Regions from separate parts of the Streptomyces sp. NPDC025651 genome, predicted to be linked through region 3. Evidence: riboswitches for the same ligand, from Rfam matches in the RefSeq annotation. Region 3 holds a riboswitch; each other region holds the start of a gene.

Region 1 (5,090 bases), on a different contig from region 3:
CGCCGTCGTCCTCGCTGATGAAGAAGTTGTCGGCCCTGCCGGTGTGCGACTCGGTGACGGGCTGGTCGTTGACCAGGAACTGGTCTCCCTTGGTGTTCCAGTCGCCCTCGTACGCCGTGGTGCTCGCGTGGATGTCGCCGTCGGTGCGGTAGAAGCCGTCCACCGGGATGGTGGTGGATCCTGCCGGGGCCGCCGCCCGCTTCTTGACCGAGCGCTGGATGACGTGGCCGCCCCAGATGTAGACGTTGCGGCGGTCGGGGGCGTACTGCTCGTTGGGCCCGTCGTACTTGTAGACGACGGTCAGCGACCAGCCGCCGACGCAGCCCTGCCCGGTCGGCGCCCAGACGTCGCCGACGGCGACCTCGACGGGGCTGCCGGTGGCGGCGCCCGCGAAGGAGGAGGTCACGTCGGCCTCGGCGGTGTAGTAGTGCGGGCCCTGCGTGGCGTTCGGGGTGCGCACCGCGTTCTCGACGTTCACCCTGGACTGGGCGCCGCCGCCGACCCGGATGACCGGGCGGGTGGTGAGCGGGTCGCCGGGGGCCGGGTCGACGGGGAGGTTGCCGTCGCGGTTGAGGTCGCAGATGTCGCGGACCGTCCTGCCGAAGCGGTGCGTGCCCGCGTTGCCGCCCCAGAACAGCCGCGCGTAGTCGACCTTCGCGCCGGGCGGGATGGTCACCTGGCCGGTGCTGGAGTCGAAGGTGCCGGTCATCCCGGCCACGTCGATGCGGCGCTCGACGAAGTTGTTGTTGTTCTTGGTGCCCTTGGCCTGTTGGGTCTCCTTGCAGGCGGCGGCCACGTCGGCGGGGCTCGTCGGGCAGTCGAGGACCGTGTTCCCGATGGTCTTGAAGTCGCCGTACAGCGATTCGTCGTAGCGCTTGGCGAAGGGCTCGACGACCTCCGCGGCGGCGGGCGTCGCGGTCGCGGTGAGCACCCCGGCCGCGACGGTGGCGGTGGCGAGCGTCAGTGCCGCCGCCCGCCGCATGGCTTTCCTTGCATGTCTGACCCACATGAATGGGCAATGTAGGCAAAGCGCATGATCGTGGGCGGTTACGCCACGCGACGGTGTGCATACTCGGAGATATCGGTCATAGGGGGCCGCTCCTCCGTGTCGATCGCATACGTCCTCGGTTCGAATCCGTGCTCGCCGCGTTCGAACTGGGTGAGCTCGGGGCGTACGAGATGGCCACGCGCCAGGCGCAGCTGCGCCGTCCGGTAGATCGCCGCCGCCATCCGCCCGAGCGCCTGCCCGTCCTGGTGCCGGTGCCTGCGCACGCCCACGTCCACCTGCGCGAGGGCGTCCAGGCCGACCGTGTGCAGCGCGTCCACGAGCAGGCCGAGCTCCACGCCGTACCCCACCGGGAACGGCAGCCGCTCAAGGAGCGACCTGCGGGCCGCGTACTCGCCGCCCAACGGCTGGACGAAGCCCGCCAGTCGGGGCCAGTGCATGTTCAGGAGCGGGCGCGCCATCAGCTCGGTCACACGGCCGCCCTGGCCCACCGCCTCACCCAGCGGCCGGTCGTACATCGCCTTCACGAAGTCCACGTCCGGGTCGGTGAGCAGCGGGCCCACGATCCCCGAGACGAAGTCCGCGGAGAACTCCTTCAGGTCCGCGTCGACGAACGCCACGACGTCACCGCTCGTGACGAGCAGCGAGCGCCACAGAACTTCACCCTTGCCGGGGACGGGCGTGATGCGCGGCAGGATCTCGTCCCGGTGGACGACCTTGGCGCCCGCGGCCGCCGCGACCTCCGCCGTGCGGTCCCGGGAGCCGGAGTCGATCACCACGAGCTCGTCGACCAGCGGGGCCTTCTCGACCAGCTCGCCGCGGATCACGGAGACGATCTCGCCGACCGTCCCCTCCTCGTCAAGGGCGGGCAGCACGACGCTCACCGAGGTGCCGGACGCGCGCTTGGCGGCGACGAGGCGCTCCAGTGGACGGTCGGTGACGGACCAGGAACGCCTGCTCAGCCAGCACTCGACCTCTTCCAGCACGGTCAGGGTCCTCCCGTATGTGATCCATCTCGCGGTTCGGACGACTATCTCAAGGGTCCAGGGCTTCGGTTACAGTCTTGAACAACGCCGGTGACCATCGCATGTCGGGGTCGCCGCCGCGTTGAGATCAACAACTGAAACCCACAATCGAATACCGCTCATCCAGAGGGGCAGAGGGATACGGCCCGTTGAAGCCCCGGCAACCCTCCAGCCGGTCTCGTGCGCAGTCAGCGCCGCGAGGCTCCCGGCTAGGGAAGGTGCCAATTCCGTCTCGCGGCGAGATGCGTCGCGAGGAAGATGAGGAGAAAGGGCCTCGCCTCCATGGCTGTGCAGACTGTCGCCACCGAAAGCACCACCACCCCCGTAGACCTGGGCCCCGCATCGGGACTCTCCTGCCGGGAGTGCGGCACCAGGTTCCCGCTCGGACCGATCTTCGCCTGTGCCGAGTGTTTCGGCCCCCTCGAAGTCGCGTACGACCTTCCCCTCGGCGACCCGGAGGCCCTGCGCAAGCGGATCGAGGCGGGCCCCGCCAACATCTGGCGCTACGCCCCGCTGCTCCCCGTCCCCGCCGACGTGGCCGACAAGCCGAACCTCAACCCCGGCTGGACCAAGCTCGTCAAGGCCGACAACCTCGCCCGTGAACTCGGCGTCGAGCAGGGCAAGTTGTTCGTCAAGGACGACTCGGGCAACCCCACGCACTCCTTCAAGGACCGCGTCGTGGCGCAGGCGCTGGAAGCCGCGCGTGCCTTCGGCTTCACCACCCTGTCCTGCTCCTCCACCGGCAACCTCGCGGGCGCCGTCGGTGCCGCCGCGGCCCGCGCCGGCTTCCGGTCCTGCGTGTTCATCCCGCACGACCTGGAGCAGGGCAAGGTCGTCATGGCCGCGGTCTACGGCGGCGAGCTCGTCGGCATCGAGGGCAACTACGACGACGTGAACCGCTTCTGCTCCGAGCTCATCGGCGACCCGCTGGGCGAGGGCTGGGGCTTCGTGAACGTGAACCTGCGGCCGTACTACGGCGAGGGCTCCAAGACCCTCGCGTACGAGATCTGCGAGCAGCTGGGGTGGGTCCTGCCGGATCAGCTCGTGATCCCCATCGCCTCCGGCTCGCAGCTCACGAAGATCGACAAGGGGCTGAAGGAGCTGATCGCGCTCGGCCTCGTCGAGGACAAGCCGTACAAGATCTTCGGTGCGCAGGCGGAGGGCTGCTCGCCGGTGTCGGCCGCGTTCAAGGCGGGGCACGATGTCGTGCGCCCGCAGAAGCCGAACACCATCGCCAAGTCGCTGGCGATCGGCAACCCTGCCGACGGGCCGTACGTCCTCGACATCGCGCGTCGCACGGGTGGTGCGGTGGAGGACGTGAACGACGAGCAGGTCGTCGATGCCATCAAGCTTCTCGCGCGGACCGAGGGGATCTTCGCGGAGACCGCGGGCGGTGTGACGGTGGGCGTCACGAAGAAGCTGGTCGAGGCGGGGCTGATCGACCCGTCCCTCACGACGGTCGTGCTGAACACCGGGGACGGCCTGAAGACGCTGGACGCCGTCGCCGAGACTTCGCAGGCCACCGCCACGATCAAGCCCAGCCTTGAGGCGTTCCGCTCCGCGGGGCTGGCCGGCTAGGCGCCGCAGGGCCTGATCGCCGTTGCCGACGTGCGGTCGTGGTCCGTCCTCGCGCAGTTCCCCGCGCCCCTTCCAGGGGCACACTCCCGCCCCGTACTTCAGAGGTGAACCCCATGAGCGTCAACGTCCGTATCCCCACCATCCTCCGCACCTACACCGGCGGTCAGGCCGAGGTCGTCGCCGAGGGGGCCACCCTCGGGGAGGTCATCGCCGACCTGGAGAAGAACCACACCGGCATCGCCGCCCGCGTCCTGGACGACCAGGGCAAGCTGCGCCGCTTCGTGAACGTGTACGTGAACGACGACGACGTCCGCTTCGAGCAGGGCCTGGAGACCGCGACGCCGGACGGCGCGGGCGTCTCGATCATTCCCGCCGTCGCCGGCGGCTGATGTTTTCGCAAGTACCCTGCGTTATCTGAATTGCCCCCTCCGCGAGAGAAACGGAGGGGGCAATTCTGCATGGTTGAGCGCGGTACAGTTGGGAAGCGTGCTTCGCCGTTAGTGCCGAGCGCATATATGAAGTCGGCCCTGAGTCGACAAGAAGTAGCCAAACAGAGCTGCCCATTTGAGCCTTATGCGGCATTTGCCTGGCCCGACTTGCCCTGAATTCCGGCAGAATCTCCGCATTTTCCCGATCGGTCGTGCCCAGAATTCTCGTCCGATTGACCTGTTGCAGACGGCAGTTGGACAGATACATTCAGCGGCGGTCGACGCGTTCCGGCGCACACCCCCAACCAATGGGGGGTGAGGTCTGACCCGGGTCCGCGAAGTGCGGTCCTGTGCAAGGGCCAGTAATAGGGGAGTTAGGCATGGCTCAGGGCACCGTCAAGTGGTTCAACGCGGAGAAGGGGTACGGCTTCATCGCGGTCGACGGTGGTGCGGATGTTTTCGTCCACTACAGCGCGATCCAGATGGACGGCTACCGCACCCTGGAAGAAGGTCAGCGAGTCGAGTTCGAGATCTCGCAGGGCCAGAAGGGTCCGCAGGCGGACATGGTCAAGCTCGCCGTCTAGCTCGGCGCGATCGGCCACCGACGCAAGCATCGCGAGGGGCCCGTATCCCATCAGGGGTACGGGCCCCTCGTGTGCGCTGGTCGTGTGTGCCGGGGCGCCTCGGCGGGCAGCCCTGAGGCTGTCCTGGATCCGTGAGAGGCGCTTGCACTCGCAGGGGTCGAGTGCTAATCATTGGGCTTAGCACTCTCCGAGTGAGAGTGACAGAACTTGGATCGGGTCGGTGAGGTCCGCAGGCCGGGTGGGGCAAGGAACCACAAGGCACGCAGGCCGTCCGTCGCGGGCACCAGCACGGTCCGTTTGCTTTTCCACCCCGTCCGGGAGGACCACTTCACATGGCCAAGATCATCGCGTTCGACGAGGAGGCACGGCGCGGCCTCGAGCGCGGCATGAACCAGCTCGCCGACGCCGTCAAGGTGACCCTGGGCCCCAAGGGTCGCAACGTCGTCCTCGAGAAGAAGTGGGGCGCCCC
Region 2 (5,090 bases), on a different contig from region 3:
GACCTTCCTGATCTTCCTGTGCATCCTGCTGCTGCACGCCGTCCTGAACCTCTTCAACGTACGCCTGGTCAGCCTGCTCAACTCGATCAGCGTGTGGTGGCACGTGGCCGGCGTCACCGTGATCGTCGGCGTCCTCGCGATCGTCCCCGACCACCACCAGGCCCCCTCCGACGTCTTCTTCACGTACTTCGACGGCACCGGCTGGGACAACCCGCTCTACGTCACCGCGATCGGCCTGCTCCTCGCGCAGTACACGTTCTCCGGGTACGACGCGTCGGCACACCTGTCCGAGGAGACCTCCAACGCGTCGGTGACCGCGGCGCGCGGCATCGTGCGCGCCATCTGGGCGTCGTGGATCGCCGGCTTCGTGCTGCTGACCGGGCTGACCTTCGCCATCCGGGACTACGCGGGCACGCGGGCCACGGAGACCGGGGTGCCGCCCGCGCAGATCATGATCGACGCCATCGGCGAGTCCGGGGCGTCCGCCCTGCTGCTCATCGTGATCGTGGCCCAGCTGTTCTGCGGCAACGCCGAGACGGCCGCCGCGAGCCGCATGGTGTTCGCCTTCAGCCGCGACAACGCCCTGCCCGGCTCCGCCCTGTGGCGCAAGGTCAGCTCCCGCACCCAGGTGCCGGTGCCCGCGGTGTGGCTCTCGGTGGGCCTGGCCGCGGCGATCGCCCTGCCGTCCCTGTACTCGGCGACCGCGTACACGGCCGTGACCGCGATCAACGTCATCGGCATCACGCCCGCGTACGCCATCCCGATCTTCCTGCGGCTCCGCGCGGGCGACCGCTTCCGGCCGGGGCCGTGGAACCTGGGCCGCTGGAGCAGGCCCATCGGCTGGATCGCGGTGCTCTGGGTGGCGTTCGTGACGGTGCTGTTCTGTCTGCCGCAGGTCTCGCCGGTGACGGTCAGCACGATGAACTACGCCTCGATCGCGCTCGCCGTGGTACTCGTCCTGGCCACCGTCTGGTGGTTCGTCGCGCGCCGCTCCTACAGCACGCCGCGGGCCTACGGCTCGGACCGCGAGCAGGCGGAGGTCGCGGAGAACATCGTCTGAGGCCGCTCCCGCAGGAGCTTCGCCGGGCCGAACCCGCCTACACCGAACGGTCGTTGAGGATCTTCTGGAAGAGCCGGTGGTCGCGCCAGGCGCCGTTGATGTACAGATAGCCCGGCGCGAGCCCGTACTCCTCGAAGCCGCACTTGGCCAGGACGCGCTGCGACGCGGTGTTGTGGAGCAGGGTGCCCGCCTCGACGCGGTGCAGGCCGAGTTGGGCGTCGGCGGCCTCGCACACGTGCCGCGCCGCGCCGGACGCGAGGCCGCGGCCCTGGTGCTCCGCGTCGATCCAGTAGCCGAGGTTTCCGCTGCGGGCCGGGCCGAGCACGATGTTCGACAGGGCGGCGTGCCCGACGATCTCACCCCCGCTGTCGAGCACCCAGTGCGCCGAACGCCCCGCACGGCCGTCCGCCAACTGCGCCCGGACCCGCTCGACTTGGCCCTCCTCGGTGAAGAAGGCCTCGGGCCGGTCCGGGTCCCAGGGGCCCAGGTGCGCGCGGTTGCGCCGGTAGGCACGCGCGAGCGCCCGGGCGTCGTCGAGCGTGACGGGCCGGATGAGGACGTCTGCCGCGAGGGTGACCGCTCCACTGATCATGCGCCAAGCGTACGAGGGGCCCCCGGCGCGGAGGGTTCGCCCCTGGGAGCGTCAGCGCCCGCCCGCGACCCTCAGCACCGTTCCCGTCGTGTACGAGGCGTCGTCCGACAGCAGCCAGGAGACGGCCGCCGCGATCTCCGAGGGCCGGCCCGAGCGCCCCATCGGAATGCCGGACGCGAGCTTCGCGGGCCGCTCGGGGTCGGCGTGGAACTCGGTCCAGATCACGCCGGGGGCAACGGCGTTGACGCGGATGCCGTCGCCCGCGACCTCCTTGGACAGCCCGATCGTCATCGTGTCGACGGCGCCCTTGGCGGCGGCGTAGTGGACGTACTCGCCCGGGGAGCCGAGGGTCGCGGCGGCGGACGAGACGTTCACGATCGCGCCGCCGCCGTTCGCCCTGAGGTCCCGCACCGCGCGCCGGGCGCAGAGCAGATAGCCGAGGACGTTCACTTCCAGGGCCCGGCGCATGCCCTCGGCGTCGGCATCGGCGAGCGGGCCGACGGGGCCGCTCACCCCGGCGTTGTTGACCAGGCCGGTGACCGGGCCGAGCTCGGCCGCGGCGGTGTCGAAGAGGCGGTCGACGTCGGCCTCGTCCGCGGTGTCGACCTGCACGGTGACGCAGCGGCGGCCGGCCGCGCGCACCGCTTCGGCGGCCCGCTCGGCGGCCGCCTCGTCCGAGCGGTAGCCGATGACGACGTCGTGACCGTCCTCGGCGAGACGGGCGCTGACAGCGGCGCCGATACCGCGGCTGCCGCCGGTGACGACGGTGACGGGCTGGTGCTGCACGGGGACCTCCGGCTGTGGGTGGCTGACTGTCGCGCCGCCCGGCCGCGGGGATCGCCCGCGTCCGGCACGGCGTCATCCTACGAAGCGGTGATCTTCGTCAGCGGCCCGGGGCCGCGGGCTCCGCCCCGGGTGCCACGCACACCAGCGTGGTGCCGACGGTGTCGCGCCGCAGCCGCAGCAGGTTCCAGCGGGGCTGCCACTGGGCGAGGCCCTTGTGCTCCCGCAGCAGGGCGCGCAGCCGTGCCGGGTCGTGCGTCCACAGGGTGGCGGGCACGCCCCGGGTGGGGCCGAGCACATGGAGGGCGATGCTGCCGTCGTCCCGTACGTCGTGCGAGGACAGCAGCACGTCGACGAGCGTGCCGGGGTCCTTCGCGCTGCCGCGGGCCTGGATCCAGTGGACCTGGTGGCCGGGCGTACGGGTGGCGCAGGTGGCGTGGTCGCAAAGGGCGTTCGGGTACGTCATGGAGCGCCTCCGGAGTCGTGGACCCCGGGTGTCGCCGACCCGGTGATCCGCCGTTCCCCGCGCACGTCGCGCGGGGCGGGTCGTCACCCGGGGCACCCGCGACGGAGCGGGGTGCCGTCCAGCGAGCCGGGGCTTGACACTGGAACTCGTGACCCGCCCCGACCGTAACACGGGCCCTACCGAGGCGTCGCCGGAGTAATCGCGTCCTCCGGAGCGGCCGCCTCCGCGGGCAGGCTGTCCATGAAGGAGCTGACCGAGAAGACCGCGTTGCCGGGTCCCGCCGGTCCGTAACCGGGCGGCGAGGACAGGCCGTTGGCCTCCATCGTGGCCCGGTAGGCCTCCAGGAGGCGCACGTGGTACTCCAGCGGGGCGCCCTGCGGATTGGCCTTGCCCAGCGGCGTCGTGGGCTCCGGGCACCAGGTGGTGAAGCGGGGCGTGATGCCGCGCGACATGAAGTACTGCAGCCCCTCGACGGTGGAGTCGATGGCCTCGTCGACCGTCTTGAAGCCGAACGGCTCCGCCATCTCCACGCCCGCGACGAAGTTGGGGATCACGTTGCGCGGGCCGAACACCTCGGCGGAGTCCAGGATGCGGCGGTGCCACTCGTCACGGCCGACGTAGCGCTCCTTGCCGGGGCAGTACCGCTCGAAGAGATACGGGTCCCACACCTCGTAGTTGGGGTGGTAGATCCGCACGCCGTAGTCGTGGAACCGCTGGACGTCGGCCTTGGGCAGGGCCTGCGCGACGACCTTGCCGATCCAGCGGCCGGGGAAGCGCTCCTCGATGGCCTTCGCGTACTGGCCGTAGAAGTCGGCCTCGTCCTTGCCGCCGACCTTCGAGGTGACGGCGCCGCCGGTCAGCGTGTAGGCGGTGGAGGACTTGTTGGTGTCGTACTTGTCGATGATCGCGAGCGCTTCGAGTACCTCCTCCACCGGCTTCACACCGGTGTAGGGGCGCCCGGCCGCCTTGTGCTGGCGCCAGTTGTGGTTGATGTCGCAGTACTGGCACTCCTCCTTGGCGCCGAAGTACTGGCAGACCCGGAAGACCGTCAGATAGATGAGGTAGCCCCACTGGATGGTGGGCGCCACCTCCATCACGGACTTGCCGTTCTCCAGCGTGTGCCGGTAGTAGTCCGGCATCGGCGGCAGGCCCACGTCGGAGATCCGCACGCCGTCCAGGTAGAGGCCGAGCACGCCGTTGTCGTCGGCCGCGACCCGGTAGGGCGAGGCCGGGTTGACGCGGACCGAGACGACGGTGCGGCGCAGCTCGTAGGGGCCGCCGGTGAGGACGATCTCCTCGGGCGGGCGGCGCAGGGCCGCGGCGCCCAGCTCGGGGAGCGTGCCGTGGTCGAAGGAGAAGATGAAGTACGACTTCGGCTTGACGTCGCCGCCTTCGTTGTCGCTGAGCGCCGACTCGTCGAAGGCGATGCCCCCGCGCAGCAGATCCTCCTTGATCACGGCTTCCCGCGGCACGTGCGGGAACCGCTCCATGAGTGACTCGATGAGTTCGGTACGGCTCTCGCTGCGGCTTGGCATGGGCCGGGCACCTCGGAATCCTGTCGGTCGATCTGTCCCGTCCACGCTAATACGCGCCCGATCCGCCGCGGATCCGGCTCCGGTCGCAGGGCGCATCGCCCGTAGGGCTAGGCTCCTGGTGGCGTGCCTCCTTCGACGACGGTCCCCGGCTTCGGTACGTCGAGGTCCGTGAGATACCGCACGACCGTCTCCGCCTCCGCGCCGCCGTTGAAGATCTTCACGGCGTGGCCCCAGCCCGCGACCTCGACGAGCGTCGCCGCGTCGCCGAGCCGTTCCCTGGCCGAGCGCGCCCAGTCGATCGGCGTGGCGTTGTCGTGACGGGCGCCGATGAGGAGCAGCGGCGTCTCGACCTCGGTCGGCCCGGTCGCTTCGGCGCTCGGGGCCGGAACGCCCTGGCAGAGGTTGGCGTACGAGACGGTGTTCGGGGAGTGGCCGAAGCGGGGCGCGGCCTCGCGGGCGGCGCGCTGGTCGGCCAGGTAGGCGCCGGCGTCCGGTACGCGAAGGTTCAGGTCGGCGCAGACGGAGAAGTCGGCGCCGGGCAACAGCTTCCCCAGGGGGGCGTCGCCTTCGTCCGTCTCCCAGGCCTTGCCGGTGTCGAGGCTGTCCAGGTACTCGGCGACGGCGGGCCAGGACGGGGTCAGGAGCATCGCGTCG
Region 3 (5,090 bases):
GGGCGCCCTGCAGGCGCTCGGCGCCCGGCTCCTGGACGCCGACGGCTGGGAACTCCCGCGCGGCGGACGGGAGTTGAAACGCCTGAGCCGCATCGACCCGAGCGGCCTCGACCCCCGCCTCGCGGACACCGAGATCCGCGTCGCCTGCAACCCCTTCAACGTCCTGTGCGGCGAGCGCGGCGTCGCCCGCGTCTTCGGCCCCCAGAAGGGTGCGACCCCCACACAGGTCGAGGAGCTCGCGGCCGCCCTGGACCACTGGGCGCACGTCCTCACCCGCGACCTGAACGTGCGGACCGACCTCTTCCGCGGCCCCGGCACCGGCGCCTCCGGGGGCCTCGGCGCCGGACTCGCCGCGCTCGGCGCCGCCCTGCTCCCCCGCTTCGACGTGCTGCTCGGCCGGCTCGACCTGGACGCCCGGCTGGCCCGCGCCGACCTCGTGATCACCGCGGAGGGCGCCTTGGACCACCAGACGCCGCGCGGCAAGGTCCCGGCCGAAGTGGCCCGCCGCGCCAAGCTGTTCGACCGCCCGGTCCTGGTGCTCGCGGGCACCATCGGTCACGGCGCCCACCAGGTGCGGGCGGCCGGCGTCGACGCCTACAGCGCGATCCTGCCCGCCCCCGTCTCGCTGACGGAGGCGCTCGGCCGGGGCGGCGAGTTCCTCACCGACGCGACCGAACGGGCCCTGCGGATGATCCAGCTCGGCTCACGGCTGCCGTCGCCGCGCCCTCACGCGGCGGCGGTGTCGGGCACGCAACGCCCGTCCTCGGTGCGGTAGTTCCAGCGCGCGCCGTCCGCCACCAGCTCCTTGACGGCGCGCACGAAACGCTCGACGTGCTCGTCGGGGGTGCCCGCGCCGAAGCTCACGCGGATCGCGTTCAGGGACTTCTCGCCCGGCTCCGCCTCCGGGGCGCCGCACTCGCCGGGCTCGTCGGGCTCGCTGCCCAGCAGGGTGCGCACCAGCGGGTGGGCGCAGAACAGGCCGTCCCGTACGCCGATCCCGTACTCGGCGGAGAGCGCGGCGGCGAAGTGCGAGCTGTTCCAGCCGTCCACCACGAAGGAGATGACGCCCACGCGCGGCGCGTCGTCCCCGAAGAGCGAGAGCACGCGCACCTGCGGCACCTCGGCGAGGCCCTCGCGCACCTTGCCGATCAGGTACTGCTCCCGGGCCACCAGCTCGTCGAAGCCCGCGTCGGTGAGCGCCTTGCATGCGGAGGCGATGGAGTAGACGCCGATCACGTTCGGGGAGCCGGCCTCGTGCCGCGCGGCGCTCTCGTGCCACTCCACGTCCACGCCGCCGTCGGCGCGTCGCGCCACCTTCCGCGAGGCACCGCCGCCCGCGAGGTAGGGCTCGGCGTCGCGCAGCCAGTCGGAACGGCCCGCGAGCACGCCCGAGCCGAAGGGCGCGTACAGCTTGTGCCCGGAGAAGGCGACCCAGTCGACGTCCAACTCGGCGAGGGAGACGGGGTGGTGGGGCGCGAGCTGGGCGGCGTCGAGCACGATGCGGGCACCGTGCGCGTGAGCGGCCGCCGCCAGCTCGCGCACCGGCCAGAGCTCACCGGTGACGTTGGAGGCCCCGGTGACGCAGACCAGCGCGGGACCGTAGGGGTCACGGTCGGCGAGGGCCCGCTCCAGCGTCCGCACCGCCTCCTCGGGGGTGCGCGGCGCGTTCAGGTAGGTCACCCGCGCGTCCCGCCACGGAAGGAGCGAGGCGTGGTGCTCGGTCTCGAAGACGAAGACCTGGCAGTCGGCGGGCAGGGCGGCGGCGAGCAGGTTCAGCGAGTCGGTGGTGGACCGGGTGAAGACGACCTGGTCGTCCTCGCGGCAGCCGAGGAACTCGGCAACAGCCGTGCGGGAGTTCTCGAAGAGGTCGGTGGAGAGCTGCGACAGGTAACCGGCCCCGCGGTGCACGCTGCCGTAGTACGGGGCGTAGGCCGCCACATCGTCCCAGACCCGTTGCAGGGCCGGCGCGCTCGCCGCGTAGTCGAGCGCGGCGTAGCTGACTTCACCACCGGTGACCAGCGGAACGGTGACGTCCCTGCCGAGGACCGGCAGCGGGGCGCAGACGGAGGCGTCGACGGCAACGGCGGAAACAGACATGGCGAACTCCCGTGAGAGGCAGGCGAATTCACCGCGCCGGAGCTGCTCCGAGAGCTGCTTCGACGGCGCGGGACAAGGATGAAAAGGGTGTGCGGAGGCGGGGCGTAGAAGCCCTGTCACATTCGCTGGCTCACGAGACTGCTCCCTTGAGGACCAGGACCCCAGGGTTGCGAGGGGTCCGCGCTTGCCATACGCCTTGCTGCGTACGGCCTGGTCTTCACCCGGGGCACCCCGCCACGGACGGAGGGTTGCCGGACAGCGGGCCGGGGCCGTAGTCGCTGTCACTCATGACCTGTGCAGCATCCTGCCACACGATCTTCGACGCGCAAGGCGCAGTCCAGAATCCGGACTGCGCCCTGCGTCACATCGGTCGGAGCTTTCAGCGGTTGCTGGCCGCCACCCAGCGCTCCAGCGCCTTCTTGGCCGCACCGGAGTCGATGGACTGCGCGGCCCGCGCCATGCCGGCGCCGATCTGCGCCGCGAACGGCTCGTCGGTCGGCTTCAGGGCCACGAGGGCCGCGGCCGCGTTGAGGAGCACCGCGTCCCGCACGGGCCCGGTCTCCCCGTCCAGGAGCCGCAGCGCGACCTCCGCGTTGTACGAGGCGTCCGCGCCGCGCAGCGCGGAGATCGGCACCAGGTCGATGCCGACGTCGCGCGGGTCGAAGGACTCCTCGCGCACCACGCCGTCGCGCACCACCCAGACGCGGGAGGTGCCCGTCGTGGTCAGCTCGTCGAGCCCGTCATCGCCGCGGAAGACCAGGGACGAGTGCCCGCGCTCGGCGAAGACTCCCGCCACGATGGGCGCCATCCGCGGGTCGGCGACCCCGACCGCCTGGGAGCGCACCTTGGCCGGATTGGTGAGCGGACCGAGCAGGTTGAAGACGGTCCTGATCCCCAGCTGACCGCGCGCGGCGCCCGCGTGCCGCAGCGCCGGGTGGAACTTCACCGCGAAGCAGAAGGTGATCCCCGCCTCCTCCGCGACCTCGACGACCCGGTCGAGCGGCAGCTCCAGGTTCACCCCGAGCTTCTCCAGTACGTCGGAGGAGCCCGACGCGCTGGAGGCGGCGCGGTTGCCGTGCTTGACGACCTTCGCTCCCGCGCCCGCGACGACGATCGCGGACATGGTCGAGATGTTGACGGTCTTGGCACCGTCGCCACCGGTCCCGACGATGTCGACGGTCTGGCCCGGCACCTCGATCACATTGGCGTGCTCGTACATCGTGCGGACGAGCCCGGAGATCTCCTCGACGGTCTCGCCCTTGGCGCGCAGCGCGACCACGAAGCCCGCGATCTGCGCGTCGGTCGCCTCGCCCCGCATGATGCGGTCCATGGCCCACGCGGTGTCGTCGGCGCTCTGGTCACGCCCGTCGAGCAGGCCGTTCAGTACGTCGGGCCAGGAACGGCCCGCCGCGGTGTTGCCTCCTGCGGGGGTCACAGCGTTCATAGCCGCTCCTGGGGATTCCTAGACGTATGAAGAATGCACCCCTCGACACGGGGATGGCACCACCCTATCCAGCCCGGGGGACGGCAAAGAGCCCCGTCCATGCAATGGACGGGGCTCTTGCCGTGGCGACCGTGTGGTCAGAGCTCGGTGAGCTTCAGATGATCAGTGGTGGCCGTGGCCGCTCGTGATCTCCTTGTACTCCTCGACGGTGGGCTTGGGGATCTGGTTGTCCTCCCCGTAGTAGCCCTTGGAGAGCTTGGCCCGGAGCTTCTGCGAACCGGACACCTTGCGCTCGACACCGTTCTCGTCGACCGTCGGGCCGATCTCGACCGGCTTGTACTGCTCGTGCGCGGTGAGGGTGTGCAGCTGCTCCTGACTGAGCGGCTCGTGGACCTCGATGAACTCGCCGTGCGGCAGGCGCTTGATGATGCCGGACTCGCGTCCGTGCAGCACCTTGTCCTTGTCGCGCCGCTGCAGACCCAGGCAGATCCGCTTGGTGACGATGAAGGCGATGACCGGTCCGGCGAAGAAGAAGATCCGGACGAACCAGGTGATCGCGTTGATCGACAGGTGGAAGTGCGTGGCCCAGAGGTCGTTTCCACCACCGACGAGCATGATCATGTACGCCGTGATCCACGCGACACCGAAGGCCGTACGGGTCGGGGCGTTGCGCGGGCGGTCCAGGATGTGGTGCTCGCGCTTGTCCCCGGTGACCCAGGACTCGATGAACGGGTAGACCGCGATCGCCGCGAGGACCACCGGGAAGATGATCAGCGGGATGAACACGCCCAGGACCAGCGTGTGGCCCCAGAGGTTGATCTCCCAGCCCGGCATGACACGGATCAGACCCTCGGCGAAGCCCATGTACCAGTCGGGCTGGGCGCCGGTGGACACCTGGTCCGGACGGTAGGGGCCAAGAGCCCAGATCGGGTTGATCGAGGCGATCGCCGCGATGGCCGCGATGACACCGAAGACCAGGAAGAAGAAGCCTCCGGCCTTGGCCATGTAGACGGGCAGCAGCGGCATGCCGACGACGTTCTTGTTGGTCTTTCCGGGGCCCGCGAACTGCGTGTGCTTGTGGTAGAAGACCAGGATCAGGTGCGCCACCATCAGGCCGAGCATGATGCCCGGCAGCAGCAGGATGTGCACCGAGTAGAACCGCGCCACGAAGTCGCCGCCCGGGAACTCCCCGCCGAACAGGAACATCGACAGGTACGTGCCGATGACCGGGACGGACAGGATCGCGCCCTGCATGAAGCGGACACCGGTGCCGGAGAGAAGGTCGTCCGGGAGCGAGTAACCGGTGAAGCCGGTGAACATGCCGAGGACGAACAGCAGGAAGCCGAACAGCCAGTTGATCTCACGCGGCTTGCGGAACGCGCCCGTGAAGAACACGCGCATCATGTGCACGAACATGCCGGCGAGGAAGATCAGCGCCGCCCAGTGGTGGATCTGCCGGATCAGCAGACCACCGCGCACATCGAAGGAGATGTGCATGGTCGAGTTGAACGCCTCGGACATCAGCTGTCCCTGCAGCGGGACGTAGCTG

What was found. A riboswitch is a leader RNA that binds a small molecule or an ion and turns the genes downstream of it on or off. The one in region 3 is predicted to bind S-adenosylmethionine.
Region 1: another riboswitch for S-adenosylmethionine. It lies ahead of thrC (threonine synthase); the one in region 3 lies ahead of ACZ4D5_RS05805 (aminotransferase class V-fold PLP-dependent enzyme).
Region 2: another riboswitch for S-adenosylmethionine. It lies ahead of ACZ4D5_RS28740 (hypothetical protein); the one in region 3 lies ahead of ACZ4D5_RS05805 (aminotransferase class V-fold PLP-dependent enzyme).

What each region holds. Positions count from the first base shown of each region.
Region 1 covers NZ_JBVHLZ010000012.1:104,182-109,271, reverse strand. Annotated here, with positions in the region: gene ACZ4D5_RS34775 (DUF7927 domain-containing protein) at 1-982, opposite strand, end outside; gene ACZ4D5_RS34770 (glucosyl-3-phosphoglycerate synthase) at 1,048-1,992, opposite strand; SAM riboswitch class I at 2,148-2,296, shown strand; gene thrC (threonine synthase) at 2,314-3,609, shown strand; gene ACZ4D5_RS34760 (ubiquitin-like small modifier protein 1) at 3,723-3,998, shown strand; gene ACZ4D5_RS34755 (cold-shock protein) at 4,418-4,621, shown strand; gene groL (chaperonin GroEL) at 4,954-5,090, shown strand, end outside.
Region 2 covers NZ_JBVHLZ010000008.1:493,171-498,260, reverse strand. Annotated here, with positions in the region: gene ACZ4D5_RS28755 (amino acid permease) at 1-1,060, shown strand, start outside; gene ACZ4D5_RS28750 (GNAT family N-acetyltransferase) at 1,098-1,652, opposite strand; gene ACZ4D5_RS28745 (SDR family oxidoreductase) at 1,704-2,438, opposite strand; gene ACZ4D5_RS28740 (hypothetical protein) at 2,536-2,901, opposite strand; SAM riboswitch class IV at 2,946-3,055, opposite strand; gene ACZ4D5_RS28735 (radical SAM protein) at 3,078-4,436, opposite strand; gene ACZ4D5_RS28730 (alpha/beta fold hydrolase) at 4,544-5,090, opposite strand, start outside.
Region 3 covers NZ_JBVHLZ010000001.1:1,244,119-1,249,208, reverse strand. Annotated here, with positions in the region: gene ACZ4D5_RS05810 (glycerate kinase family protein) at 1-775, shown strand, start outside; gene ACZ4D5_RS05805 (aminotransferase class V-fold PLP-dependent enzyme) at 727-2,097, opposite strand; SAM riboswitch class IV at 2,273-2,390, opposite strand; gene trpD (anthranilate phosphoribosyltransferase) at 2,477-3,541, opposite strand; gene qcrB (cytochrome bc1 complex cytochrome b subunit) at 3,704-5,090, opposite strand, start outside.